Regions from separate parts of the Lysobacter sp. ESA13C genome, predicted to be linked through region 1. Evidence: riboswitches for the same ligand, from Rfam matches in the RefSeq annotation. Region 1 holds a riboswitch; the other holds the start of a gene.
What was found. Region 1 has a riboswitch for glycine ahead of LC490_RS02945 (trimeric intracellular cation channel family protein). Riboswitches for the same ligand answer to the same signal wherever they lie in the genome.

Region 1 (7,565 bases):
TGGCGATCTGGGCGCTGCAGATGGTGTGGATTCCGTTCTGGGCCGCCGGCGTGGTCAACGGCCTCGGCCATTGGTGGGGCTATCGCAATTTCGAGACCACCGACACCGCGACCAACCTGACCCCGTGGGGCTTCTGGATCGGCGGCGAAGAGCTGCACAACAACCATCACGCCTTCCCGAGCTCGGCCAAGTTCGCCCTGCGCAAGTGGGAGTTCGACATCGGCTGGGCGGCGATTCGCGGCCTGCAGGCCGTGCGCCTGGCCAAGGTGCTGCGCGTCGCGCCGACCCTGGACGTGCGCCCGAACATCGCCATGCCGGACACCGAAACCCTGCGCGCGTTGCTGGCGATCCGCTTCCAGGCGATGACCGACTATTACCGCAGCGTGACCCTGCCGACCCTGCGCGAAGAAGCCGCGCACGCCGGCGACCGCATGCGCACCCTGCCGCGTCGTCTGCGCAAGGGCCTGGCCGACGGCGGCCGCTGGCTCGACGACGGCGCGCGTGCGCGCCTGCAGAGCTGGATCGACGAGCGGCCGCGCATGGCGACCCTGGCCGAATTCCGCCAGCGCCTGGCGCAGGTGCTCGACGACCGTTCGCACGATGCGCAGGCCACCTTGAACCGTCTGCACGCCTGGTGCGTCGACGCCGAGGCCAGCGGCATCCAGTCGCTGCAGGCGTTCTCCGCGCGCATGAAGGGCTACGCGCTGGCGCCGGCGCGCCACTGAGCGTTCGAAGCCGGTTCGCCGGTTGGGTCGTTCCAATAAGAACCCGCGCAGCGATGCGCGGGTTTTTTATTGCCGCACATGCAGCGCGCCGTGCAGGCCGCGACGGCTCGGCCGCCGCCCTGCGCGGCAGCCTCTTCAGGACCGCGACGCCCATCAGCATTTGCCGCCCGGCGAGGGTGTAGCGTGCGCAGAAATGGAGTCGCCGCGCCGGACCGCGTCCCGCGCCGCATAAGGAGATGCCGCATGCGCAGGGACATCGTTGCCCGAGACATCGCTGCCCGGACCATCGCAGCCGTCCGCGCGCCGCTTCCGATTCCCTCTTTCCTGCCTGCCCGTGTCGCCCTGCGCCGCACGCGACCGACGTCATTGCAAGGACGAACCCGCCACCCGTGAACGCGCCGCGCGCCAGGGACGGGGCCGCGCTTCAAGCAAAGGAGACAGAACAGATGAAGGTATTCCGTAGCAAGCGCATCAAGCTGCTCATGCTGGCCTCGTTGTTCGCTGCCGGCATCGGCTTCGGCGTAGCCCAGGCCGACAGTCCCTACCGCGAAGGCTGCCCGCCGAAGGCCGGCTGCAAGTACGGCGGCCAGCGCGTCGGTTGCTGCATGCTGCCCTGAGGATCGCGAACCATGAGGACTTTTCGCAGCACCCGCGTGAAGTACCTGGCGATCGCCGCGCTGTTCGCCGCTTCGGTCGGTTTCGGCGCGGCCCAGGCCGACAACAAGTACGCCGAGGGCTGCGCGCCCAAGGCCGGCTGCCAGTTCGGCGGCAATCGCTTCGCCTGCTGCATGGACGATTCCTGATCCGAGGCGGTCGATGATCCGTGCGCGACCTGCCTTGCGCCGTGCGCACCCGTGTTGCCGGCGTCGCCTGCGCGCCGCCGGCAACCCTGATCGGCCGAGTCGGCAGCGCAGGATCCCGCGATCCGCGGCCCGGACTTGCCTGGCGCCGCCGCCCGCGTCAGGCTGCGCGGCAAAGCCGCCGTTCCCGGCGCCACCCGGTTCCCGTGCATGCGCCGACTGATTGCGATCGCGTTCTGTATTCCGTTCGTCTGCGCGGCCCAGCACGTCGCCTCGACCGGCGACTATTTGTCGCGCATGGACGGCGACCAGGACGGCAAGATCTCGCTGCTCGAGTACCAGGATTGGCTCAGCTACGCCTTCGACGCGATGGACGCCAACCGCGACGGCCAGTTGGATGCGCAGGAGCAGCCCGCGAGCGGCCGCGGCGCACGCGCCGCGCTGTCGCGCGAGCAGCATCGCCTGACCCTGGCCGAGCGTTTCGGCAAACAGGACCGCAACCGCGACGGCTGGCTCGACGCGCGCGAACTGGCCTCGCCCCCGCAGTGATCGCCGGCCTGAACGGCTCGCTGGGCCGAGGCGAACGCTAAGGTCACGAGCGTCGCGTTTCCGGTGCGTTGCGCGATGCGCATCCGGCGAATTCTCCGCAGCCCGTCGCATTGCCCGGATTGCGCAATTGCCGCCGCTGCGCCGCGCGTGATACCTAGTCGCGATGAATTACGCATTGCCCCGCGGCGAACTGGATACGCTGTTCGCCGGCCCCCAATCGGTCACTTCCGAACAACGCCGCGAACTGGCCGAACTGATCGTCGAACGACTGCGCCAGGTCCATGGCGAACGCCTGCTGGCGGTCGCCATGTACGGCTCGACCGCGCGCGACGGCGACGGCCCGTACTCGGACATCGAACTGTGGGCGGTGCTCGACGACGACGCCCTCGGCGCCGACTACGACGAAACCCTGGAATGGGTGCACGGCCGCGGCAAGGCCGAGCTCAACCTGATGTCGCGCACCGCCATCGAGGCCTACGCGCGCGAAGTCGACGAAGGCTGGGCGCTCAGCCACGGCCAGTTCGTGCATGCGCGCGCGCTGTGGATCGCGCCCGACCACGGCGCCCTGGTCGAGACCTTGCGCTCGCTCGCCGCGCATCCGAACGATGAGGCGGTGGACGCGGCCTTGGCCGAAATCGTGGTCGGCGAGCTGTACGAACTGGTCGGCAAGCTGCGCAATCGCTATGCGCGCAAACCGCTGTCCCTGCTCGCCTGCGAGTTCGCCCAGCACCTGGCCTGCCTGATCGGCCTGGCCGAGCGGCACGTGTTCGCATCGAGCGGAACCATGTTCGACGAGGCCGCCGACCTGCCCGGGCCGGACGGCGCGGCGCAATTGTTCGGCCTGGTGGGCCAGGGCGATCTGCGCGACGAAGTGGTGCTGAGCATGGCCGTGGAGCGAGTCTGGACCGGCCTGGAGGAATGGGCGCACGCCGCTTCCTTGAACGACGCGCTGGAACTGCGCTGCGCCGCGTCGGAGCGCTGAGCGGCGCCGATCCGGTACAGTCCGCATCGTCGATGGGACCGCTGCGGGGCGTAACCGGCGCGCCCGCATGAGCGCGACGCGCGTCGCCGCCGGGTCCTGCGCAGTGCCGTCGACAGCGCCGACTCCGGTTTCCCGATCGATCGCCGAGGGCCTCCTGCGATGGGCCGAATGCTGCATCCCTGGTTCGCCGAAGCGCGCCTCGTCGCCGCGCGCGGCGGCGCATGGCGACGCGGCCGGACCCTGTCGGCGGCCGCCGCCGCGGCGATCGTCTTGCCGTTGCTGCTGCGTGGCTGGGGGGGCGATGCCGCGGCCCTGGCCGAGGCCCTGCCGCGCCTGATCGAACGCTTGCCGCTGCCGTTCGGTCTGCTCGCCATCGCTACGGCGTATGCGGTCGCGCGCGGACGCTCGATCGCGCTCGATGAGTACCTGCGCCTGGGGTGGTGGGCGGCGGCGCCGATCGAACCGTCGCGGGCCACGCGCAGCCTGGTCTTGCTGGCCGGCCTGGCGACGCTGGCGGCGATGGCATTCGCGGCGACCGTGCTCGCCGCCTGCGGTGGCGACCGCGCGAGCCTGCGCGCCGCCTACTGGGTCGTCGACGGCGGGCTCGCGCTCGGCGCCGTGCTGGGCCTGTTCGCGGCCCTGCGCCATCGCCGCCATCCGGCGCAGCGTTTGCGCGAAGGCGCGCGCCTGCCGGTGTTCGGCCTGGTCTGGCTCGACGACGCGCGGCTGCCGCACCTCAGCGACTGGCAACGGCGCGAAGGCGTGTTGCGCTGGCGTCGCGGCGGTCACGCCTGGATGATCGGCGCGGTGCTGTTCGGCCTGCCGAGTTCGACCGGCGCGAGCAGCGGCATCGGCGTGTTGCTGATCGCCATCGCGCTGGCCTGGTTCAGTCTGATCCTGCAGGCCTGCGTCGCCGCGACGCTCGATGCCGACGCCCTGCTGGCGAGCACACCGCGCGCGCCGCATCGGCTGGCTCAGGCGGCCTGGCGGTATCCGGCCTTCGCCTTGCTCTGCGCCCTGGCATTCGCGAGCGTCGGCGCTGCGTTGTTGTCGCTGACCTGGCGTGCTGCGCCGGTATTGCTCGCGATCCTGCTCATCCTTTCATGGCCGGCGCTGCTTGCGCTGCGTCCCCTCCTTCACCGGCCTTTGTCGCGATGACCGTCCTGCTCGAACTCGAAGGCCTGCAGCACCGCTACGACGAGCACGCGGTGCTGCACGGCATCGATCTGCGCTTGCAGGCCGGCGAGTTCGCCGCGCTGATCGGTCCGAACGGTTCCGGCAAGACCACCCTGCTGCATTGCCTGGCCGGGCTGCAGCGGGCGAGCGCGGGGCGCGTGTTGATCGGCGGCCACGACCTCGCCCGCGCACCGCTGCAGGCGCGGCGCCTGCTCGGCTTCGCAGTCGACCCGGCGCGTCTGCCGCCGTTGTTGACCGGTCGCGAATGCCTGCGTCTGTTCGCCGGTACGCGCGAGCTCAGCGAAATTCCCGCGCCGACGCTGGCCCTCGCCGAGACCCTGGCGCTGGCGCCGATGCTGGATCGCCGCATCGGCCAATACTCGCTCGGCACCCGCCAGAAACTGGCGATCGCGCTGGGTCTGCTCGGCGAGCCGCCCTTGCTGGTGCTCGACGAACCGCTCAACGGCCTCGACCCGCTCAGCGCCTACGCGCTCAAACGCCATCTGCAGCAGCTAGCTCTCGATCGCGGCACCGCCGTGTTGCTGGCGACCCATTCGCTCGACGTCGCCGAGCGCTTCATCAGCCGCGCGCTGTTGCTGATGGACGGGCGCCTGCGTCGTGATTGGCCGGCCGACGAGCTCGATGCGATCCGCGCCGACCCGCAGCGGTCGCTGGAGCAGTCGATGGTCGAGGCCTTGGCGGACGAGCGGCCGGCAGATGCGGAGTAGTTTGGGGCAGCGGCGCGACGCCATCGTCTTACGGCCGGTGGCGTCGTCGATGCCATTGCGTGGTCGCGGCTCGCGCCGGTCCTACTCAAGAGCGACGCCGCTCCTACCCAAGAGCGACGCCGCTTCAAGGGTAGGCCCACGGGGATTTCCTTCGGTCGCAAGCCGCGACCGCGATCCCGCAAACATCGGCGCTACCGATGAGCCCCGGCTCCGGATGCGCCACCCAACTGCTACCATGCCCCCGTTGCAGAAGAGTGGCGCCGGCCGAAGGCCGCTGCCCGCCGAAGGCGCAGGCTCCCATAATCGCTCAGGCTCGGCCCTTCATCGGCCGGAACACTGCAACGAACACGCCGATCTGGAGAGAGGCCGCGACGCGGCCCACCGAAGGGGCAAGCGGCCGCTGTCGCGACAGCGCGCCGCCCAAACTCTCAGGTAAAAGGACAGCGGGAGCGGCACCGCGGCCTTCGGGCCACGGAGACAGGCAAGCGCATGCGGCTCACGGCCGCGCCTGCGCTTGCCGTGCCGCCCGGCCGCGTCCTCATCGCAGCGGCGCGCTCGCGTCTTCGTGCCCGGCCGCGGTTCATTCGTGCCCGCCCGACGGAGAACCGCCGTGTTGCTGCAACTGATCTATCTCATCGCCATCAGCGCCGAAGCCATGACCGGCGCGCTCGCCGCCGGCAAGCGGCGCATGGACCTGTTCGGCGTCGTCATCATCGCCAGCGTCACCGCGCTCGGTGGCGGCTCGCTGCGCGACATCGTGCTCGGCCACTACCCGCTCGGTTGGGTGCGGCATCCCGAGTACCTGGGCTACACCATCGGCGCGGCGATCGCCGCGACCTTCCTGGCCAAGAAACTGCACCGCTTGCGCCGCGCCTTCCTCTGGCTGGATGCGCTCGGCCTGATCGCCTTCACCCTGATCGGCTGTTCGGTCGCGCGCGAAGGCGGGCACGCGCCGGTCATCGTCGTCATCGCCGGCATGTTGACCGGCGCGTTCGGCGGCGTGTTGCGCGACGTGCTGTGCAACGAGATCCCGCTGGTGTTCCAGCGCGAGTTGTACGCGGTGATTTCGCTGCTGACCGGCGTGGCCTATCTGGCGATGCTGCGCTTCGGCGTCGCCGAGAACCTGAGCGTGCTGCTCTGCCTCGGCGGCGGCTTCGCCCTGCGCCTGTTGGCGATCCGCTACGAGTGGGAGATGCCGAAGTTCGTTTATCAGTGAGCGTCGGCGCAGCCTGCGCTGCAGAGCTCGCTCAAGCGTCTTCGGACAGCGCCTGCGCGACCCGTTCGCGGATGGCCGGCACCAGCTCGCGTTCGAACCAGGGGTTGCGCTTGAGCCAGAGATTGTTGCGCGGGCTCGGATGCGGCAGCGCCACCGTATGCGGCCAGCGCTCGCGCCAGGACGCGACCGCGGCGGTCAACGTGTCGCCGGCGTCGGGCAGGTGATAGGCCTGCGCGTACTGGCCGATGACCAGGGTCAGGCGCAGCCGCTGGAACTGCGCCAGCAGACGCCGGCGCCAGGCCGGCGCGCACTCGGGCCGCGGCGGCAGGTCGCCGGACTTCGTGGTGCCGGGATAGCAGAAGCCCATCGGCAGGATCGCCACCTGGTCAGCGTCGTAGAAGCGTTCGCGATCCAGACCGAGCCAGGCGCGCAGGCGTTCGCCGCTGGCGTCGTCGAAGGGCAGGCCGCTCGCATGCACCTTGCGGCCGGGCGCCTGTCCGGCGATCAGGATGCGCGACTGCGCGCTCATCTGCAGCACCGGCCGCGGGCCATCGGGCAGATGCGCGGCGCACAGCCTGCACGCGCGAACGTCGGCGAGCAGGGCGGCAAGGGATTCCATCGGCATCGGTTCCGGCAAGAAGGCGGCGGCGGTCGGCTTTGCGCGAGCAAGCAGCGGCCGAGTGTTGGTCGCGGCGCAAAACCCTGTCAAGCCGCGAACCCGCAGCGCAGGGCGGCAGCGCAAAAGACGACGCCGGCGCGAGGCCGGCGTCGTCGTTGCAGCGCTAGCGGGCGGAGACGTTATGCAGTGATGTCGCGGTCCTTGGTTTCCGGCAGGAACAAGGCGCCGATCACCACCGTCATGGCGGCGACGATGATCGGATACCACAGGCCGCTGTAGATGTTGCCGGTGGCGGCGACGATGGCGAACGCGGTGAACGGCAGGAAGCCGCCGAACCAGCCGTTGCCGATGTGGTACGGCAGCGACATCGAGGTGTAGCGGATGCGGGTCGGGAACAACTCGACCAGCCAGGCGGCGATCGGGCCGTAGACCATCGTCACCAGCAGCACCAGGAAGGTCAGCAGCGCGATCACCATCGGCTTGTTGATCTGCGCCGGGTCGGCCTTGGCCGGATAGCCCGCGGTCTGCAGCGCTTCGCTCAATTGCTTGCCGAAGGCTTCCGACTGCGTCTTGAAGGCGGCGCCGTCGAGCGATTCGCCTTCGAAGCTGCTCAGGCTGGCGCCGCCGATGCTGACCGTGGCGACGCTGCCGGCCGGGCCGGCCGCGTTGACGTAGGGAATGCCCTTCTTGGCCAGCGCCGACTTGATGATGTCGCAGGACTGCTTGAAGGTCGCCTTGCCGACCGGGTCGAACTGGAACGCGCAACGATC
Region 2 (7,565 bases), on a different contig from region 1:
TTCGCTCTCGGTCGGCTCGACCATCAGCGTGCCGGCGACCGGGAAGCTCAGGGTCGGGGCGTGGAAGCCGAAGTCGATCAGGCGCTTGGCCACGTCCTCGGCGCTGACGCCGGTGGCGTCCTTGATCGGGCGCAGGTCGAGGATGCACTCGTGCGCGACCAGGCCGTTGCGGCCGGTGTACAGCGTTTCGTAGTGCGGGGCGAGGCGCTTGGCGATGTAGTTGGCGTTGAGCAGCGCCACTTGCGTGGCCTTGCGCAGGCCGGCAGTGCCCATCAGGGTGACGTACATCCACGAGATCGGCAGGATGCTCGCCGAGCCGAAGCTCGCCGCACTGACCATGCCGACGATGCCTTCGCCGTCGACGGTCTTCGGCAGGAACGGTGCCAGGTGCGATTTGACCGCGCAGGGGCCGACGCCGGGACCGCCGCCGCCGTGCGGGATGCAGAAGGTCTTGTGCAGGTTCAGATGGGAGACGTCCGAGCCCCACTTGCCGGGCTTGGCCACGCCGACCAGGGCGTTCATGTTGGCGCCGTCGGTGTACACCTGGCCGCCGTGCTTGTGGATGATCTCGCAGATCTCGACCACTTCCTCCTCGAACACGCCGTGCGTGGACGGGTAGGTCATCATGATCGCGGCGAGACGGTCGCTGTACTTCTCGGCGGCGCGGCGGATGTCGTCGACGTCGACGTTGCCGTTGCTGTCGGTCTTGGTCACCACCACGGTCATGCCGCACATCTGCGCCGAGGCCGGGTTGGTGCCGTGCGCGGAGTCGGGGATCAGGCAGATGTCGCGATGGCCTTCGCCGCGCGAGCGGTGATAGGCGCGGATCGCCAGCAGACCGGCGTATTCGCCCTGGGCGCCGGAGTTCGGCTGCAGGCTGACCGCGTCGTAGCCGGTGCACTCGACCAGCATCGCCTCGAGCTCGTCGATCAGCTGGGTGTAGCCGGTGGTCTGGTCGGCCGGGGCGAGCGGATGGATGTTGCCGAACTCGGGCCAGGTCACCGGGATCATCTCGGCAGTGGCATTGAGCTTCATCGTGCACGAGCCCAGCGGGATCATCGTGCGATCCATCGCCAGGTCCTTGTCGGCCAGCGAGCGCATGTAGCGCAGCAGTTCGTGTTCGCTGTGGTGGGTGTTGAACACCGGGTGCTGCAGGAACGAGGAAGTACGCACCAGCGCGGCCGGGATCGCGTCGACGGCTTCGCGGTCGAGCGCGTCGATGTCGAGCTGCACGCCGAACGCGCCGGCCAGGGCGACGAGTTCGTCGCGGGTCACGGTTTCGTCGAGGCTGATGCTGAGGCTGCCGGCATCGATCTCGCGCAGGTTGATGTTGGCTGCGCGGGCCTTGGCGTGGATCGCGTTCGCGTCGATGCCGCTGACGTGCAGGGTGTCGAAGAAGCCGCTGCCGACGGCGATGCCGGCCTTGCCGAGTGCGGCGGCGAGGATCGTGGCCTGGCGGTGGACGCGGCGGGCGATGCGGGTCAGGCCATCGGGGCCGTGGTAGACGGCGTACATGCTCGCCATCACCGCCAGCAGCACCTGAGCGGTACAGATGTTGCTGGTCGCCTTCTCGCGGCGGATGTGCTGCTCGCGGGTCTGCAGGGTCAGGCGGTAGGCGGGCTTGCCGTCGGTGTCGACCGAGACGCCGATCAGACGGCCGGGCATCGAGCGCTTGTAGGCGTCGCGGCAGGCCATGAAGCCAGCGTGCGGGCCGCCGAAACCGAACGGCACGCCGAAGCGCTGGGTGTTGCCGACGACGATGTCGGCGCCCCATTCGCCCGGTGCCTTGAGCAGGGTCAGCGCGAGCAGGTCGCTGGCCACGGCGACGATGCCGCCGCGCGCGTGCACGGCGTCGGCGACGCCCTGGTAATCCTTGACCGCGCCGAAGGTGTCCGGGTACTGCAGCAGGGCGCCGAAGGCGTCGACCGTCGCCGCCTCGGCGTCGTCGCCGATGTGCAGTTCGATCGCCAGCGGTTCGGCGCGGGTGCGCAGCACTTCCAGGGTCTGCGGGTGGATGTTCCTGGAGACGAAGAAGGTGTCCGACTTGGACTTGGCCGAACGCTTGGCCAGGGTCATCGCCTCGGCGGCGGCGGTGCCTTCGTCGAGCAGCGAGGCGTTGGCGATCTCCATTCCGGTGAGGTCGGCGACCATGGTCTGGAAGTTGATCAGCGCCTCCATGCGGCCCTGCGAGATCTCCGCCTGATAGGGCGTATAGGCCGTGTACCAGGCCGGGTTCTCGAGGATGTTGCGCAGGATGACGTTCGGGGTGTGGGTGCCGTAGTAGCCGCGGCCGATGAAGCTGCGGAACACCTGGTTCTTGGTGGCGATGGCGCGGATCTTGGCCAGCGCTTCGACTTCGCTGATCGCGGCCGGCAGGGCCAGCGGCTGGGTCGACTTGATCGAGCCGGGGACGATGGCGTCGGTCAGGGCTTCGAGCGAGTCGTAGCCGACCTGCTCCAACATGTGGCCGATCTCGGCGTCGTTGGGGCCGATGTGGCGCTCGATGAAGGCGTCGTGGTGCTCGAGGTCGCGCAAGGAAGTTGCGCTGTTGGCGGCTGGGCTCATGGCAGGGGCGTCCGAAGGCAGCGTGCGGTGCCGCACGCGAGGCGCCCCTCTGTCCTTTTGCCTGAGAGTTTAAAAGCGTGCTGCGGTCAGGCAGCTAGGGGAGGGGATGGCCCGGGGGCCGCTCCTGTCCGCGCTCGCTTCGTGCCCCTTCGGCGCCGGTTCTGCCCCGCTGTCTCAGCGTACGCAGGCGGTCTCTCCAGAGTTTTGTACACGCGGCGGTATGGGGCCTGAGCGATTACGGGCGTTGCGCCTTCGGCAGCGGTCTGGCTGGGGGGCCGGGCCGCTTCTCCCACCGGGTGTTTCAAGCCGCGATTATAGCCGCAGCGGCGGCTTCGGGGCGACGTTGCCGGGGCTGGCGGCAGCCGGCTTCATCCCGGGTTTCGACGCCGCGACCCGGTTCAGGAAGGCCGATTCGCCGTAACATGGTCGCGGTCCCTTCCGGAGCTTCCTGCATGGACCGTCCCCCGTTCCAACTGCTGCAACTCGATCACGTGGTGCTGCGCGTACGCGACACCGAGGCGATGATCGCTTTCTATTGCGACGTACTGGGCTGCCGGCTGGAACGGCGCCAGGACGCGATCGGCCTGGTGCAGCTGCGCGCCGGCCTGTCCCTGATCGACCTGGTCGACGTCCAGGGCAAGCTCGGCCGCCTCGGCGGCGCGCCGGCCGGGGCCGAGGCCCGCAACATGGATCACCTGTGCTTGCGCGCCGAGCCCTTCGACCGCGAGGCGATCGTCGCCCACCTGCAGGCGCACGGCGTGCGCATCGGCGACTTCGGCTCGCGCTACGGCGCCGAGGGCGAGGGCCCGTCGCAGTACCTGTTCGATCCCGAAGGCAATGTGGTCGAACTCAAGGGCCCGCCCGACGAGGTGCCGATCGACACTCACGCCGCTCACGCTCCCAGCTGAGGCCCCGAGCCGACGCTCTCCGATTGGTGACCTCCGATTAATACCTCCGCACCCGATCCTGCTCCGGCCACGAAGACCTTGTCGATCCGCCGGCTGGCCTTGCTGCTCGGCGGCCTGGCGATGTTCGGGCCGTTCTCGATCGACACGATTTTCCCGGCGTTCCCGGTCATGGGCGCCGAGCTGGGCGCCGACAAGCTGGCGATGCAGCAGACCATCAGCGTCTATCTGATCGCCTATGCGCTCATGAGCATCGTCCACGGGCCCTTGTCGGACACGATCGGGCGCCGCCGCGTGATCATCGGCGGGCTCAGCGTGTTCACGCTGGCGTCGGTGGGCTGTGCGCTGTCGACGGATCTGTCGACCTTGCTGTTCTTCCGCGCGGTGCAGGGGCTTTCGGCGGGTGTCGGACTGATCGTCGGGCGCGCGGTGATCCGCGACGTACTGCACGGCGACGATGCCCAGCGCCTGATGAGCCAGGTGACGATGATCTTCGGCGTGGCGCCGGCGATCGCGCCGATCATCGGCGGCTGGATCCTCGGCTGGGCGCACTGGCCGGCGATCTTCTGGTTCCTGGTCGGCTTCTCGCTGCTGTTGCTGGGCTCGACCGTCTTCCTGCTGCCGGAAACGCATCCGCCGCAGGCGCGCCTGCCGTTGAAGCCCAAGCGCCTGCTGCGCGATTACTTCGCGATCTTCCTCAACCCGCGCTTCCAGCGCCTGACCGCGACCGGCGCGTTCAATTTCGCCGCGCTGTTTTTGTACATCGCCTCGGCGCCGGCGTTCGTGCTCGACATCCTCAAGCTCAACGAACGCCAGTTCGGCTGGTTCTTCGTGCCGACCATCGGCGGCATGGTGCTTGGCTCGTTCGTGTCGGGGCGCTCGGCCGGCAAGATCAGCGGCGACCGCCTGGTGCGCTGGGGTTTCGTGTTCTCCTTCGTCGGTGTGGCGATGAACCTGGGCTACAACCTGTGGACCGACGATCCGCAGATCCCCTGGGCGGTGCTGCCGATGTGCGTGTCGGCGTTCGGCATCGCCCTGGTGTTCCCGATCGTGACCCTGTCGATCCTCGACATGTACCCGCGCCAGCGCGGTTCCGCCTCGTCACTGCAGGCGTTCTCCGGCCTGGTGGTCAACGCGATCATGGCCGGCGTGCTGTCGCCGCTGATCAGCGCCAGCGCGGTGTCGCTGGCGGTCGCGGCCTCGGCGCTGACCGCGGTGGCCTGGCTGTTCTGGCAATGGGAAGCGCGCGTGTCGAAGACCGCATGCGCGAGCCGCGGCGACGAGGCCGCGGCGGTGGAGCCGCAAGAGTCGTTGTGAGGCTTCGGCGTCGCGAGGGGCGCGCCGAGCACGATAAACGGGCCCTGCGTGTCGAGCGCTCGGGTTCCAAATCGAGTCTGGACCGGCGAAGCCGCGCGCCGGTTTCGCCGCGCCTGATTTCTATCGCAAATTAAGATACGGCCGAAAATTCCGTCCAGCGACTTTTTTGCGATGTGCGCTACGTCGTATGTTGCGCCAATGCAGGACCGAGCGTGGCGTGCGTCCTGATTGGTCGATAAGGGACGATCTTCGCTGAATTAAAGTCCGTTGGCCGTGGCCATGACCATTGCGATGTTGATGGCGTGCGCTCCTGCCCAAGCCGATGGCGGCTTCTGGCTGACAGGCGATTTCGATCTGCCTTTCCCAACCGATACCCACCAGCCGATACCCAGCCGACTATTGCGATCTTCGCCATGGCGGACGATGACAGCGCCGTCGTCGGAAGCCGCGACGCGAATCCTTTCGTCTAGGCCCTATTCACGGGACTGAGAACGTTCTTCGCAGAAGCGGTGCCTACGGCTTCCGGATGCGCGCTGGCCGGCCGGGGTTGGTATCGGCGGATGGCTCAGCGGTCGTGCCGGCCGCGATGGTCTGGGCCTCTGCTGCCGCGAGGCCAGGGTCTGGCGCAGCGGACGCTGCGCACGGGAATGTGTGTTTGTCGCGAACGCGCGACTTAGGGATAATCGCCGAAGACAGCGGGGATGTGCTCGTAACGGCGTCTTGCTCCGGGTCGAAAGCCGGAAGCGCACCGTTCGACGTGTCGCCGTACCAGAGCCTGGCGCTTTACTTCAATCGGCAAGGAAATCGTCGTGAAACAAGACCACTGAAAGCGGCGAAGGCCGTGTCTGCGGCGCGATCTCTGGCGCATGCCAGTACCGTGCTTCAGCAGGCAGGGCGTTTCGATGCGCGCGTTCCCGGGACATCCTGCCGACCAGCTCAACGGTGATAGCGCCCGCGGCAGTATGGCCGCCGTCCTGGGGCGTGAATCGATGGGGCATGAATCGACGGGGCATGAATCGAAATGATAGGCGTCTTGAGGCTGGGTGTCTGGCCTCCGGCGATCGAGTGTTGCGACCGCTGAGGCTTGGAATCGCCTCAAGCAGGAACCCAAAGGGAAGGAAGATGAAGATCAGTTTGCTGTCGACTGCTTTGCTGGCAGTTGTGATGTCGAATCCGGCAGTGGCTGCTGCCGATTTCTGGCAGTTTCCAGGAAGCTTGTCCAAAACGGGCTACGTATCCGGCGATGGCCGCGCATTCGTTTGGCTGGAAAGTGGTGGTGGCGTATTGTCCCGGTGGACCGAGCAAGCCGGCACCGAAACCCTATACAAAGTGTCAGACCGGTACGTAGACAGTCGCATGCTCAAAGCGGTGTCGAGCGACGGCTCGCTCCTCTTGTTCGACTTGCCGCAGTCGATTTCGGGGAAAAATCCAGGAACGACGCCTGCCTTGTGGAGTCAGGCCGGCGGCTTCAAGATCTTGGATATCCCCGCATATTCTGCTTTGGGGTGGGGGATGTCGGCTGACGGAAGAGTCGTGGTCGGGACGATGTATTCGACGAATTCGACCTACGTCGGCCAAGCATTCCGTTGGAGCGAAGCTCAAGGGCTGCAGGTGTTTCAAGGCGATTCCATCGGGGAATCTTTCTTCGCAGGAGCGGTGTCTGGCGATGGCCGGGTAGTGGCGGTCACCGTGCTTCGTCCGCGCAGTGAAGTGGTGCTGTGGACGCAAGGGGCGAGCAACGTCAGCTTCGCGCCTGCTCCCGGGTATTCAAGCGTGATTGCTTATGGCGTTTCTCATGACGGTTCGCGTGTTGTGGGAAGGCTCGATCAACATGAACCGTATTTGCGAAGCTTCCCGTATGTGTGGGACAGCAAGACCGGAATCATGCCGTTAGGCTTGCTTTCCGGTTACACCGGCGGCGAAGCGAAAGCCATCTCCGGAGACGGGAAGGTTGTCGTGGGAAGTATGTATGCCTTTGTCAATTCGCCGCGTCCCTCCGGTATCGACACGGCTTTTAGATGGAGCGCTCAGACCGGCACCCTTTCCATCGCGCAGTGGCTAGCCGCTTATGGCGTCGAAGTGCCGGCCGGTGCAGAGTTGATAACGGCAAACAGCACCAGCTTCGATGGCTCGATCATCGCGGGCGAGGGCCGGTACGGAAGTCTTTGGTTGGCCCGGGTGAAAGGCCCGAGCGGCGGATTTCTGCTGGACGTCGATGCTTACCAGCGCAGCCTGATCGATGCCAACCAGCGCCTGACCCTGGGCCTGAGCGGCCTGGCCAACGCGACCTTGTCGGGCGCGCATCATCGTTCGCTGCTCGATAACGGCCTGGCGAGCGAGTCCGACGGCTCTTGCGCCTGGGTCAATGCCGAGGCCGCCGATTACGACGAGAGCAAGACCCGAATCGAGCAGTTGGAAGTCGGTGTCTGCACCGACCTCGGTCCGGCGCGCCTGGGCCTGGGCCTGGGCAAGGCCAAGGCGCGGCAGGAGTGGGACCTTGGCAGCCAAGGCAAGTCCGAAGGCGAATACCTGCTCGGCGAGGCGGCGTTCAAGTTCGGCGAACAATGGCAGGGCAGCCTGCTGGGCTATTCCGGCCGGTTCGATGTCGATTCGCAGCGTCGTTACTACAATGGCACCGATGTGCATACCTCGTCGGCGCGGCCGGATGCGAAGGTGGCGGCGCTGCGCGCGCGTATGGACTGGAAGGACGCGGCGCGGGTCGGTGGCGTCGGCATTTCCCCGTATGCGGCCTACACTTGGACGCGGACCAAACTGGAC

Region 2: another riboswitch for glycine. It lies ahead of gcvP (aminomethyl-transferring glycine dehydrogenase); the one in region 1 lies ahead of LC490_RS02945 (trimeric intracellular cation channel family protein).

Annotation. Positions count from the first base shown of each region.
Region 1 covers NZ_JAHXYK010000001.1:653,395-660,959, forward strand. Annotated here, with positions in the region: gene LC490_RS02910 (fatty acid desaturase) at 1-725, shown strand, start outside; gene LC490_RS02915 (hypothetical protein) at 1,172-1,342, shown strand; gene LC490_RS02920 (hypothetical protein) at 1,355-1,528, shown strand; gene LC490_RS02925 (hypothetical protein) at 1,736-2,074, shown strand; gene LC490_RS02930 (kanamycin nucleotidyltransferase C-terminal domain-containing protein) at 2,238-3,056, shown strand; gene LC490_RS02935 (hypothetical protein) at 3,225-4,214, shown strand; gene LC490_RS02940 (ABC transporter ATP-binding protein) at 4,211-4,960, shown strand; glycine riboswitch at 5,198-5,305, shown strand; glycine riboswitch at 5,306-5,412, shown strand; gene LC490_RS02945 (trimeric intracellular cation channel family protein) at 5,571-6,176, shown strand; gene LC490_RS02950 (uracil-DNA glycosylase family protein) at 6,208-6,795, opposite strand; gene LC490_RS02955 (MFS transporter) at 6,975-7,565, opposite strand, start outside.
Region 2 covers NZ_JAHXYK010000005.1:520,126-527,690, forward strand. Annotated here, with positions in the region: gene gcvP (aminomethyl-transferring glycine dehydrogenase) at 1-2,565, opposite strand, end outside; glycine riboswitch at 2,605-2,775, opposite strand; gene LC490_RS13630 (VOC family protein) at 3,018-3,473, shown strand; gene LC490_RS13635 (multidrug effflux MFS transporter) at 3,552-4,787, shown strand; gene LC490_RS13640 (autotransporter domain-containing protein) at 5,910-7,565, shown strand, end outside.